DNA from 2 places in the Clostridium budayi genome. Region 1 is predicted to be linked to the other one. Evidence: riboswitches for the same ligand, from Rfam matches in the RefSeq annotation. Region 1 holds a riboswitch; the other holds the start of a gene.

What was found. Region 1 has a riboswitch for thiamine pyrophosphate ahead of tenA (thiaminase II). Riboswitches for the same ligand answer to the same signal wherever they lie in the genome.
Region 2: it holds a riboswitch for thiamine pyrophosphate, as region 1 does, so the genes downstream of both, thiW (energy coupling factor transporter S component ThiW) here and tenA (thiaminase II) in region 1, are expected to answer to the same signal.

The regions. Positions count from the first base shown of each region.
Region 1 is NZ_AP042456.1:1,078,917-1,085,010, reverse strand. It holds gene ACZ5TJ_RS05045 (DEAD/DEAH box helicase) at 1-855, opposite strand, end outside; gene thiT (energy-coupled thiamine transporter ThiT) at 928-1,530, opposite strand; gene tenA (thiaminase II) at 1,533-2,198, opposite strand; TPP riboswitch at 2,354-2,463, opposite strand; gene hydF ([FeFe] hydrogenase H-cluster maturation GTPase HydF) at 2,510-3,697, opposite strand; gene hydG ([FeFe] hydrogenase H-cluster radical SAM maturase HydG) at 3,715-5,094, opposite strand; gene hydG ([FeFe] hydrogenase H-cluster radical SAM maturase HydG) at 5,124-6,094, opposite strand, start outside.
Region 2 is NZ_AP042456.1:865,718-871,811, reverse strand. It holds gene ACZ5TJ_RS04020 (DUF3794 domain-containing protein) at 1-544, opposite strand, end outside; gene ACZ5TJ_RS04015 (hypothetical protein) at 721-1,176, shown strand; gene ACZ5TJ_RS04010 (hypothetical protein) at 1,278-1,820, opposite strand; gene thiE (thiamine phosphate synthase) at 1,877-2,494, opposite strand; gene thiM (hydroxyethylthiazole kinase) at 2,481-3,305, opposite strand; gene thiD (bifunctional hydroxymethylpyrimidine kinase/phosphomethylpyrimidine kinase) at 3,329-4,132, opposite strand; gene thiW (energy coupling factor transporter S component ThiW) at 4,146-4,676, opposite strand; TPP riboswitch at 4,760-4,870, opposite strand; gene ACZ5TJ_RS03985 (SdpI family protein) at 5,059-5,403, shown strand; gene sdaAA (L-serine ammonia-lyase, iron-sulfur-dependent, subunit alpha) at 5,636-6,094, opposite strand, start outside.

The DNA of each region.
Region 1 (6,094 bases):
CATTTTCTTTGTTCTATCTTTTTGAAGCATATCCCCGTGAATCTTATCTACAGAATAACCTTTATTTTTAAAATAATTAAATGCAGTTTCAACATTCTCTTTAGTTTTGCAAAACATTATAGCAGTTTCAGGTACTTCTTTTAAAAGTATTTCATTAACCTTTGAAAGTTTATCTTTTCCATTTAAAAGCCTAACAAGTCCATGAGTTATTCTGTCTGTAATTAATTTTTGTTCTTTAACCTTTAATAGAACTGGTCTATCCATATGCTTTTCACTTAATTCTGTAATTTTATCAGGCATAGTTGCTGAAAATAGCATTGTAGTTCTTTTTCTTGTAATTCTTCTACATACTCCTTCAACTTGACCTATAAATCCCATATTAAACATTTCATCAGCTTCATCAATTACTAAATATTTAAAAGCTTTACCATCTAAAGTTTTATTATCTAAATGATCTAAAACCCTTCCTGGAGTTCCTATTACAAAGTGAACCTTTCCTTTTAATTTCTTTTCTTGTTCTTTAAAAGATTCTTTTCCAACTAAAGCTACCGCATTTATCCTTTTATATCTTCCTATATTTAGGATATCATCTTTTATTTGTATTGCAAGTTCTCTTGTTGGTGCAAGTATAAGAACTCTTGGCACATTTTCATCCCATATAATCTTTTCACATAATGGAATACCAAAAGCTGCTGTTTTTCCACTTCCTGTTTGAGATTTTACTATTAGATCTTTGTTTAACAATGCTTCTTTTATTACAAGATCTTGAACCTCTGTAGGTTTAGTATATGATAAATCATTTAATGAATTAATAATTTCCTTGCTTAAATTAAATTTTTCAAATCCGTTTTTCATTTCTTTCTCCTAAAGCTTTTTATTTTATATAATTAATATAACATAAAAAGCTTTAGTAAAAAAATTTAGATTTTATTTTCCTCTATTTGCCATATTTTTAAGTTTCTTAATTGGAAGTAAATTCATAACTATTATCGTTAAAATCCCCTCAACTCCTGCACTGCTTATATTATAAATACATGAATATAACCATACATTCATTCCTTTAGGTGCATATTGCCCAAAAAATATTACTCCTGATAATATTGATATAAATACACTTAAAGCTACCGAGATAATAGCCCCTAAATTAATATTTAGTCTTTTATCTCCTTTAAATACACCTGTAAGTCCAAGTGCCATATTTGCTAAAATATAATCTAATAAAAATTGTACAGGATGAACTATAAATGCTCCATTTAATAATTTTAAGAACCCAAATATAAGCCCTCCAGTAACTCCAACTGTAGTTCCATAAAATATTGATAGAAGCATTATAGGAAGCATTGAAAACAAAGTTATACCTCCACCTTGTGGATAGGTTATAAAGTGTATTAAATATAGTAAAAAAGCTACTGATGAATACATTCCTACTGCTACTAAATTTTTTGTTGTAAGTGGATGTTTTCTTAAGTTATATAAATAAAAAATAAATATCAAAGTTGTTACTAAAACTATTATTATGTTAATTATCATTTTTATATCTCTTCCTTTTCATATGCCATATCCCAAAACTTCATCTCGTATATACTTGATGTTATAAATATATTTTTAAGATATTCCTTCTTCTCTTTGCTTAAATTATTGCATTTATCATTCGTAAAGTTGATCCAATCATTAGTAAAATCCTCATACTCTTTACATGAATACATTTCTATCCAAGCTTTATAAAAATTATTTTCTAGCTTATCTTGATACTTTTCTAATAATTTTTTACCTATGTAATAATAACTCCATGTGCAAGGAAGCACTGCTGCTATAATATCATATACATCTCCTGTTAAAGCTTGTCCTAACATATAACTTGTATAACTTTTATTAGTCAATTTAGTTTCTTTCTTTTCTGCATCTTTAGGGCTTATACCAAAACCTTGTAAGTACTTTATATGTACTGCTGTTTCATCTTCCATTGTTCCTTTAATTGAGCCATAGAAAAATTTCATCTCTTCCATGCTATTAGACTTAATAACACCTTGACAAAAAACTTTAGCGTAATCTTTTAAGTATAGATAATCCTGAATAAGATACTCTCTAAACTTATTCTTATCTAAAGTTCCCTCTCCTAGCTCCTTTAAAAATGGATGCTCTAAATAAGCATCAAAAATTTCCTTACTTTCTTCAAATAAATAATCTGTAAATTTCATATTTTACACTCCTTTTTTATTTTTTATAAAAAAAGAAGATTATCTCCCTATGATATACACATACTTAGGAATATAATCTTCTTTAATCTAACTAAAAAAGGCTTTCTATGTAAAAATACACAGAAAGCCATAAATTACAATATAAATAGTAATTTATATAAAATAGTACGCTTCCCTCCGTTGGCATTATCCATATCAGGTTAAAGGGTTAATAGTCTATAATAACTATCTCTCAGCTTTTATAAAAGCACCCCTAGCTTATTTAATTTTACTTTTATTATACAACTGTAAAATATAATTTACAATTCTTTTTATATTAAGTTTTCAATTGATCTATCAAGTATTCCTGTTAAAAAGGCAAGTACTACCCCATAATTAGTTATAGGAATATTTTTTTCATTACATAGGTTAACTCTATTTAATACAGTTTTTCTATTTATCATACATGCTCCACAATGAATTATTAAATCATACTTTTTAATATCATCTGGGAAATCATGTCCTACTCTATAAGTGAAATTTAATTTACCTCCAACAAACTTTTCTAAAAGTTTTGGAATTTTAACTCTTCCTATATCTTCATGAGATACATTGTGAGTACAGCTTTCTGAGATTAATATATTATCCCCAGGAACTAGAGTCCTTATTTTATTAACACCATCAACAAAAGTCTTTAAGTCTCCTTTTTGTCTTGCAAAAAGTATTGAAAAACTAGTAAGTCTAATATTTTCTGGAACTATTTTGCTTACATTTTTAAAAGCTTGTGAATCTGTTACAACTAGATCTACATTTTTTAAATCTTTTAGAGCATCTTCAAGTTCTGTATCCCTAACTACATAACTTTTTATACCATTATCTAAGCAATCTCTTATAACTTGTACTTGTGGAAGAATTAATCTACCTTTTGGAGCTTCTGAATCAATAGGAACTACTAATACTACAGTTCCACCATAAGGTACTAAATCACCTATTAATGATTTTTCATCATCTTCTCTATCTAATATTTTAACTAAAGCTTCTTTAATATTATCTATTCCAATATCAGTTACTGTTGATGTACATATAACATCTGAATATTTATCTTTTAAAGTTTCTACAATTTCCTTATTTGCAACCTCTGCTTTATTTGCTGCCACAATAAAAGGTATATTATATTTTAAAGCTTCTATTTTCCAGTTATTAAAAGATTCAAAATCTGGACTTGAGGCATCAATTACAAAAATAGCTACATCAGTCTTTTTTAGAACTTCCATAGTCTTTTTAAGTCTAAGCTCTCCAAGTTCTGTCTTATCTTCAAGCCCTGCTGTATCTATTAAAAGCACAGGACCTACAGGAATAAGTTCCATTGCTTTTTGTACTGGATCTGTTGTTGTTCCTTCAACTTCTGATACTAGTGACATTTCTTGTCCTAATATTTTGTTCATTAAAGAAGACTTACCACTATTTGTATTACCAAAAATAGCAATATGTTTTCTATTTGAATTTGGTGTATTATTCATACAAATCATCTCCTATATTATAGGAAAAGGTCTCTTGTTCCTTCTTTTAGCTTCTTAATATTATTTAACACAATATTTTTTGTTTTTTCATTTTCAATTTCATTTGCTACTTTTTCAGCTGTAACTAGAGCCTTTTCTCTAAATTCTTCATCACCATAATCTAAAGCATATTCTACAAGAGTTGTTATAGCATTAGGCTCACATACATTTTGTATTTCTCCTGACTTTGCAAGAGACATAAATCTATCGCCTGTTCTACCTTTTCTATAACAAGCTGTACAATAACTTGGTATATAACCATCATCTAACAATTCTTTAATAATTTCAAGTGGTGTACGTTCATCAGATGTTTCAAATTGTTTATCATCGTATCCTTTTTCTTCTCTTTCTTTGTATCCACCAACTCCTGTACTTGATCCAGCTGATACTTGAGATACTCCATATCTTAATACTTCTCTTCTCATTTCTGCTGTTTCTCTAGTTGAAAGAATTATTCCTGTAAATGGTACAGCTATTCTAAGTACAGCAACTACTCTTTTAAACATTTCATCAGTTAAAAGATGTGGGAACTCATCCATTGTAACTCCCTTAGCCTTTCTAAGTCTTGGAACTGATATTGTATGGAATCCAACTCCAAACTTTTCTTCTAAGTGAGCATTATGCATCATAAGTCCTAAAACTTCAAACTTAGGATCTGCAAGTCCAAATAACGCACCACCACCAACATCATCAATTCCAGCTTCCATAGCTCTATCAAAGGCAGTTAAGTGGTATTCATAATCACTCTTTAATGACTTTGGATGCATTAAATCATATGTTGGCTTATGATAAGTTTCTTGGAATAATATATATGTTCCAATTCCTGCTTCTTTTAGCATTTTATATTCTTCTACAGTTGTTGCAGCAATATTTACATTAACTCTTCTTATTTCTCCATTTTCATTTTGAGTGTTATAAATTGTTTTTAAACATTCTAAAACATATTCTATAGGCGCATTAACTGGATCTTCTCCAAGTTCTAATGCAAGTCTTTTATGACCCATTTTTTCTAAAATTCTAACTTCTTGTGCAACTTCTTCTTGAGTAAGTTTTCTTCTACTAAAATTGTTACATCTTTGATATCCACAGTAAACACAATTATTAACACAATAATCACTTACATAAAGTGGAGCAAACATAACTATTCTTTTACCATAGATGCTTCTCTTTATTTCTCCAGCTAATTTGTACATTTCTTTTACAACATCTTCATCTTCAACTGATAAAAGAATAGCAATATCTTTATAGCTTAACTTTTCCTTCTTTTTAGCTCTTTCTAATACGTCTAGTGCTTCTTCTCTCGTAGGGTTTTTTGTTTCCTCTAAAATTCCATTAATTAATTCGTGATCTATAAACATATTTACTCCTCCTACATATAATCCTATCTTTATAAGAAAAGATCTCTTTCTCCGTTTTTTAATCTTTTAATATTTTCTAAAGTTATTTCCTTAGTTTTTTCATTTTTCATTTCATTTGCTATTTTTTCTGCTGTCTTTAATGCTTTTTCTTTAAAGTCTTCATCTCCATAATCTAAAGCAAATTCTACAAGTGTAGATATAGCATTTGGTTCACACACATTTTGTATTTCTCCACTCTTTGCAAGAGACATAAATCTATCTCCTGTTCTTCCTTTTCTATAACATGCAGTACAATAGCTTGGTATATATCCATCTTCTAATAATTCTCTTATAACTTCTAGAGGTCTAACTTCATCAAAAAGCTTAAATTGTTCATCATTTTCTTGATTCATTTCTCTCTTTTTATATCCACCAACAACGGTACTTGATCCTGCTGATATTTGAGATACTCCATATTTAAGAGCTTCTCTTCTTATTTCTGCAGGTTCTCTTTCAGTAATCATCATTCCTGTAAATGGAACAGCTATTCTAATTACTGCAACTACTCTTTTAAACATTTCATCTGTTAAAAGATTTGGTAAGTTATCCATTGCAACTCCCTTTGCTTTTCTTATTCTTGGAACTGAAATAGTATGGAATCCAACTCCAAATTTTTCTTCTAGATGAGCATTATGCATCATAAGTCCTAAAACTTCAAATCTTGGATCTGCAAGTCCAAATAAAACCCCAGCACCAACATCCTCTATTCCAGCTTCCATTGCTCTATCAAAAGCAGTTAAGTGATACTCATAATCACTCTTTAATGACTTTGGATGCATTCTTTCATATGTTGGTTTATGATAAGTTTCCTGAAATAATACGTATGTACCAATTTCTTTATCTTTAAGTTTTTTAAAGTTTTCAACTGATGTTGCAGCTATATTTACATTAATTCTTCTTATTTCCCCATTATCATTTTGAGTTTTATACATTGTATCTAAACATTCTAAAACATATTCTA
Region 2 (6,094 bases), 210 kb from region 1:
TTCTATCACATATTGACTTAATGCATATATCTTCAATACATGCTGATACTATAAAGTTATTATTTAACGGATCTTCTTCTTTGCACTTATTAGGTAATACTATAAATGCTGAAAATGGAACTTTTCCATGGAAACTATGGACGCTTTGATCCTTTCTATTTGATACATATGACATAGTCAAGCATACAAGTCCTTCTATTATTAACTTCCTACCTGTAGCTATTTTTCCTTCATAATTATAAATGTCTACCCCTTCAACACCTGGAGTTACTATAACTTTTTTATTTATTATTTCAATTTTTGCATTAACAGAGTCTATCTCTTCTATTTCTGGTTTTTTTAATGGAACATGTACAGAGCCCGAAACATTTTCTTCTGTCCATAGTCCATTATCTATATCAAAATCTTTTGGATTACATAATCCAGAGAAAAATATACTTTCTTTTCTTATACATTCATCTTTACACTTTTCTTCTCTTTTGCAATCACAATCATCTTTATCATTATTAATTGATTCATAGTTTTCGTTTATTATTTCCTTCATTATCTACCCTCCTAATGTTACATTCCCATTGCAAAATATAGTTATTCTTTATAAAATTCAATCTCTCATGTTATATTATGATTTTTATAAATTTTGTTTCATATTTTGTTTTTTATTGTCTAATATTAATATTTTTTCATACTATAATATAAACGCAATATAAAGGAGATCTTTTTATGAGTAAAAATTTCTTTAAATGTATCTCTCTTTCTAATATAGATACTTTAACTATAGGAGCTTGTAACTCTAATAACTACATTGAAAAAATAATAGATACATTTGTAAAAATTAAACTTTCTTCAGTTAAAATGGTGGAAGGACATAATAATGATTTCATATATATAACTGGTTGTAAAATAATAAAACTGCACTATATAACAAATGATTCAGATGGCATTGTTAAATCTACTACTTTCCTAGAACCATTCACTACTCATTCTTCTATTGATAATTACATTGATAAACCATATGTATGTGATTATTATGCTAAGTTACTTTCAAAAGATTATAAAATACTATGTGATGATTCATTATTTTTCTCAACCTTCTTTGAAGTGTATATAAAATTTAATGCAGAAGATTATTCCGAAGAAATTTATTCTGAAGATGATTCTTATAATGAATCAAATTAGAAAAGTAAATATTATTATTTATGAAATATTTAAGGGATGTATTTTCAAATAATGAAAATACATCCCTTATATCTCTTTATTACTAATATATTTTGAATTATCTACATTTGTCTTTTTAGATTATTTATTTCACAAGTTAAAATATCAATTTTCTCAAGCATACTATTAATACATATTTTCATAGATTCTATATCTTCATCTGTGTCATTTGATTTATTTCTAGATGCTCTACTACTAGTATTCGATCTACTAGCAGGTGTAATTCCATCTTGTCCTGATCTTGCATTAGCTTGATCATATGTTCCTTTAGTGCAATAAGGATTTCCTATGTTTTTATTTCTAACGTCATAATATTTTCCTGGGCCACCTTGAAAATATTGTTGTTGTGAATTATATGTTAATATTATTTGTCCTAATAATTCAAACCAGTTTCCTATTGCATTTTGAACATTAAATGGTAAATTGCTTGCAAGAACATGTCCAACTAACTCTGCCGTAAGAGGAAATATATGAGGATTTAAATCTTGAAACCCACCTTTTATATCCTCGCAACCTTCTTCAGTACTGCTATCATTTCCAAAATTAAATGAAGCACTAAAGTTTTTTAAAAATTCTTCAAAATCATTACATTCATTAGAACTCATATTTTCTCCTTGAAGAATTGTTTCATTATATTACTATTCAACTTAGTTAATGCTTGTTACTCTAATATTTCATTAAACTTTATTACTTCTTTTTCTATATCATTAGAATTTAATATAGCAGTTATAACAGCTACTCCATCTAAAACTTCCTTAAATTCATTTGTTATATTAGATGTATTTATTCCTCCAATGCCATAAATAAATAACGGAATATTTTCTTTTATTTCTTTTAATGCTTCTATACTTATAACACTTGTATCCTTTGTACTTGTACTATAAATAGCTCCACATCCTAAATAATCAGCACCATCTTCTAAAGCTTTTTTACTTTCTTCTAAAGTTTTAGTTGATACTCCAATTATTTTATTCTTTCCAAGGAGTTTTCTTGCTATAGCGCAATCCATATCATCTTGTCCTAAATGTACTCCATGAGCATCTACTGCAAGTGCTACATCAACTCTATCATTTACTAAAAATGTTGCGTCATACTTTTTGCATAAATTAAGTAATCTTAACGCTCTATCACACATAATCTTTGTATCTACATTTTTATCTCTATATTGAATAAGTTTAACACCAGACTTTAATGCTTTTTCAACCTTTTCCATAAGTTCTTCAAATGGCAATCTATAATCTGTAACTAAATATACTTTTTTATCATTAAAATTCTTCATAAATTATCTTTCCTCTTTCTATTATCTCTTCATCTCTAATACAAGAAATCTTATCAAGGGTTTTATGTTTGAATGCTAAAATCCCTTCGCCTTCATTATTTTCCATTGCAATTTCTCCAGAAATATTCATAGTTAATAGTGCTTTTGCTACTCCGAAAATTAAATTATCCCCAAGATTTTTTCCACACTCAACAGATAACATTCCACCAAGCATGCATCCAGTACCAGTTACTAATGCAAGGTTTGAAACTCCGTTATTTATTCTTATTTCTCTTTTTCCGTCAGTTATATAATCTTCTTTTCCAGTTACAACTATTAAGCAATTATTTTCATTAGAATATTTTCTTAAATTTCTTCTAAGTTCATCTGTATATTCACCATCATCTAAAGAATCTATTCCAATAAAATCGCTTTTAAGACCTATAATATTTTTTATTTCAGTTAAATTACCTTTAATTAAAGTAACTCCTATCTTTAAAATATTTTTTATTAAGTCTTTTCTTAAGCCTGTTACATGTACTCCAACTGGATCTAATACTACAGGGATATTATTTTCTTTAGCTACATTAGTTCCAACTATCATGCTTTCTTCTTTCTTATATCCCATTGTTCCTATATTTACATGTAAGCAATTAGATATACTTGTACCTTCTTTTATTTCTCTTATATCGTCAATCATCATTGGTTTTCCACCATATGAAAGTATCGTTTGCGCTACATCATTCATAGTTACATTATTAGTTATTGAATCAACTAACGGATCCTTTACTTTTCCCATACTCGCTCTTTCTAAAATTTCTCTTATATCCAAAATTCTATCCCCCTAAATTTTGATTATTCTATATTAGCTAATTTATATAATTCATAAAAATGATTAGTTGGTCCTACCCCATGACCAAGTTCTATACCATGTTCAATGGCTACTGTTACGTATCTTTTTCCTTCTTTAACAGCATCTTTTATATTCATTCCCTTAGCAAGATTTGCAGCTATAGCTGATGATAATGTACATCCTGTTCCATGAGTATTTTTATTATCTATTCTTTCTTGTTTATAATAAATAAAATTCTCTCCATCATATAAAAGGTCTGTTGCATCATCTTCTAAATGTCCACCCTTAACTAATATATATTTTGGTCCAAGTTCCTTTAATTTTACTGCTGCCTCTTTCATTTCATCTAATGTTTTAATCCTTACTCCAAGTATTTCTTCTGCTTCTGGAAGGTTTGGTGTTATTAATGTTGCTATAGGAAATAGTTCATTTATTAATGTTTCTTTTGCATTATCTGATAAAAGCTTAAACCCACTTTTTGATACCATAACTGGATCTAATACTATTTGTGGAATATCCTTTATTTCTTTTAACGCTTGTCCTATTGCTTTAATTGATTCTATTTTTGAAACCATACCTATCTTTATTGCATCTACTCTAATATCATCAAATATAACTCTTATTTGATCTCTTATCATATCCTCATTTATATCTTGAATTCCAAAAACTCCTTGTGTATTCTGTGCTGTAATTGCAGTAATTACACTCATTCCAAATACTCCATTTGCTGAAAAACTTTTTAAATCTGCTTGAATTCCAGCTCCTCCTGAACAATCTGATCCTGCAATTGTTAATGCTCTAAACATAATTATCATCCTCTCAATTAATTAATTTTTTATCTTCTATTAATGTTTTCTCATAAATTCCAAGTGTCTTTTTAATAATTGGTATACTTATAAGCATATAGGCACAAATTGCTCCAACAATACAACTTGAAGAAAATGGTACTATATATAAAAATAATGACCCTTCTTTCCCAAGAAATAATGAAGCTACTGGATATGCAAGCATTGCACCAATTATTCCAGTACCTATAACTTCACCAATGACAGCTACAAAAGTATTCTTAAACTTTTTATAAAGTAAGCCTGCAAGTAATGCCCCAATCATACTTCCTGGAAATGCAAGCAAACTTCCTGTACCTAAAATATTTCTAATAAGAGATGCTATAAATGCATTCAATATAGAAAATACAGGTCCTAGTGTTACTGCTGAAACTACATTTATGAAATGTTGAATTGGTGAAATTCTAGCTCCTAAAATCGGTATAGAAAATGTACCAAATACAGTTGCTACAGCTATCAATAAGCCACTTAAGGCTAACTTATAAGTTAGATTTTCTTTCCTCACAATAAACTATCCCCCTTTTTAAGTATTAAAAAAAGAGCATAACCTAATTACGTAAGGTTACACTCTATCCATCAATATATTTATTCATAAACAAAAGGCATCCCTACGATGGTACTAACCATATCAGGTAATAAGGGTTTAGAAATTAAAATTTCAATCTCAGCCAAAAGCTTATGGCTCCCCTAGCTCTATATCTAATTATTTCTATTTAATTCTATACCAAATTTTTAATATAGTCTACACATTCTAAAATATTTTATAAAATTATCCACAAATATATTACAGTTTAACAAATTTATAAAAACGTTTTCACACATGCTTTTTCTATGTTATATTATAAATATAGATAGAATATAATTTTACATAAAACGGAGGCGATTTTATGAATATTCTAAAATATTATATTGATTTTTTAGTTCCAGTTATAATGATTATTTTAGGAGGTGCTTTTTTAATTAATCCACCTGATATTATTAATGAACACTGTGGATTTAGGAGCAAACGCTCAATGAGCTCTAGAAAAGCTTGGCTATTTGCAAATACTAATCTCGGAAAACTATGGGTAATATTTGGAATTATATCATCTGCACTTATATTAATATTAAAACTAGGTTTCTCATTAAATCCTTCAATAATTTCATTAATCGGATTATCGTTTTCAGTAATTTCAATGCTTCTATCAATTTTCATAGTTGAAGAAGAGTTAAAGATAAAATTCAAAAATTAATAAAAAAGAGTGATTAATAAATTTTTTATTAATCACTCTTTTTTATTTTATATTTATAAATCTATATATTAAGAACATAAAAGTTTTACAATTAACTTCAATTTTCTGATAAAGTAGTGCAAATAGATGAGAGAGTAATATGATACTAGCGGACTGGAGTGCATTAGGCACTTCCGGAGCATAAATCATATTAGCCTCTTATCTATATTTGCACGGTAATTTCTCCTAAATCTTAGTTATCACCAAAAACTTTTTTCTTAAGTTCAATTCCTGTCTTTGTTATTGCAACTCCACCCATTGCAGTTTCTCTAAGTTCAGGTGGTAATTGTCTTCCTACTTTATACATTGCAGATACTGTATCATCGAAAGGTATCTTAGATTCAACACCTGCCATAACTAGGTCTGCCATACAAAGTGCGCTTATAGCACCGGATGCATTTCTCTTTGCACATGGTATTTCAACAAGTCCAGCAACAGGGTCACAAACAAGTCCTAAAATATTTTTAAGAACTATAGCTGCTGCATCTAAACTCATCTTTGGAGTTCCACCCATCATATATACTACAGCAGCAGATCCCATAGCGGCTGCTGATCCACATTCTGCTTGACATCCACCTTCAGCACCAGATACTGTTGCATTCATTGCAATTATTGTTCCAACTGCAGCAGATGCAAAAAGCGCCATAACAAG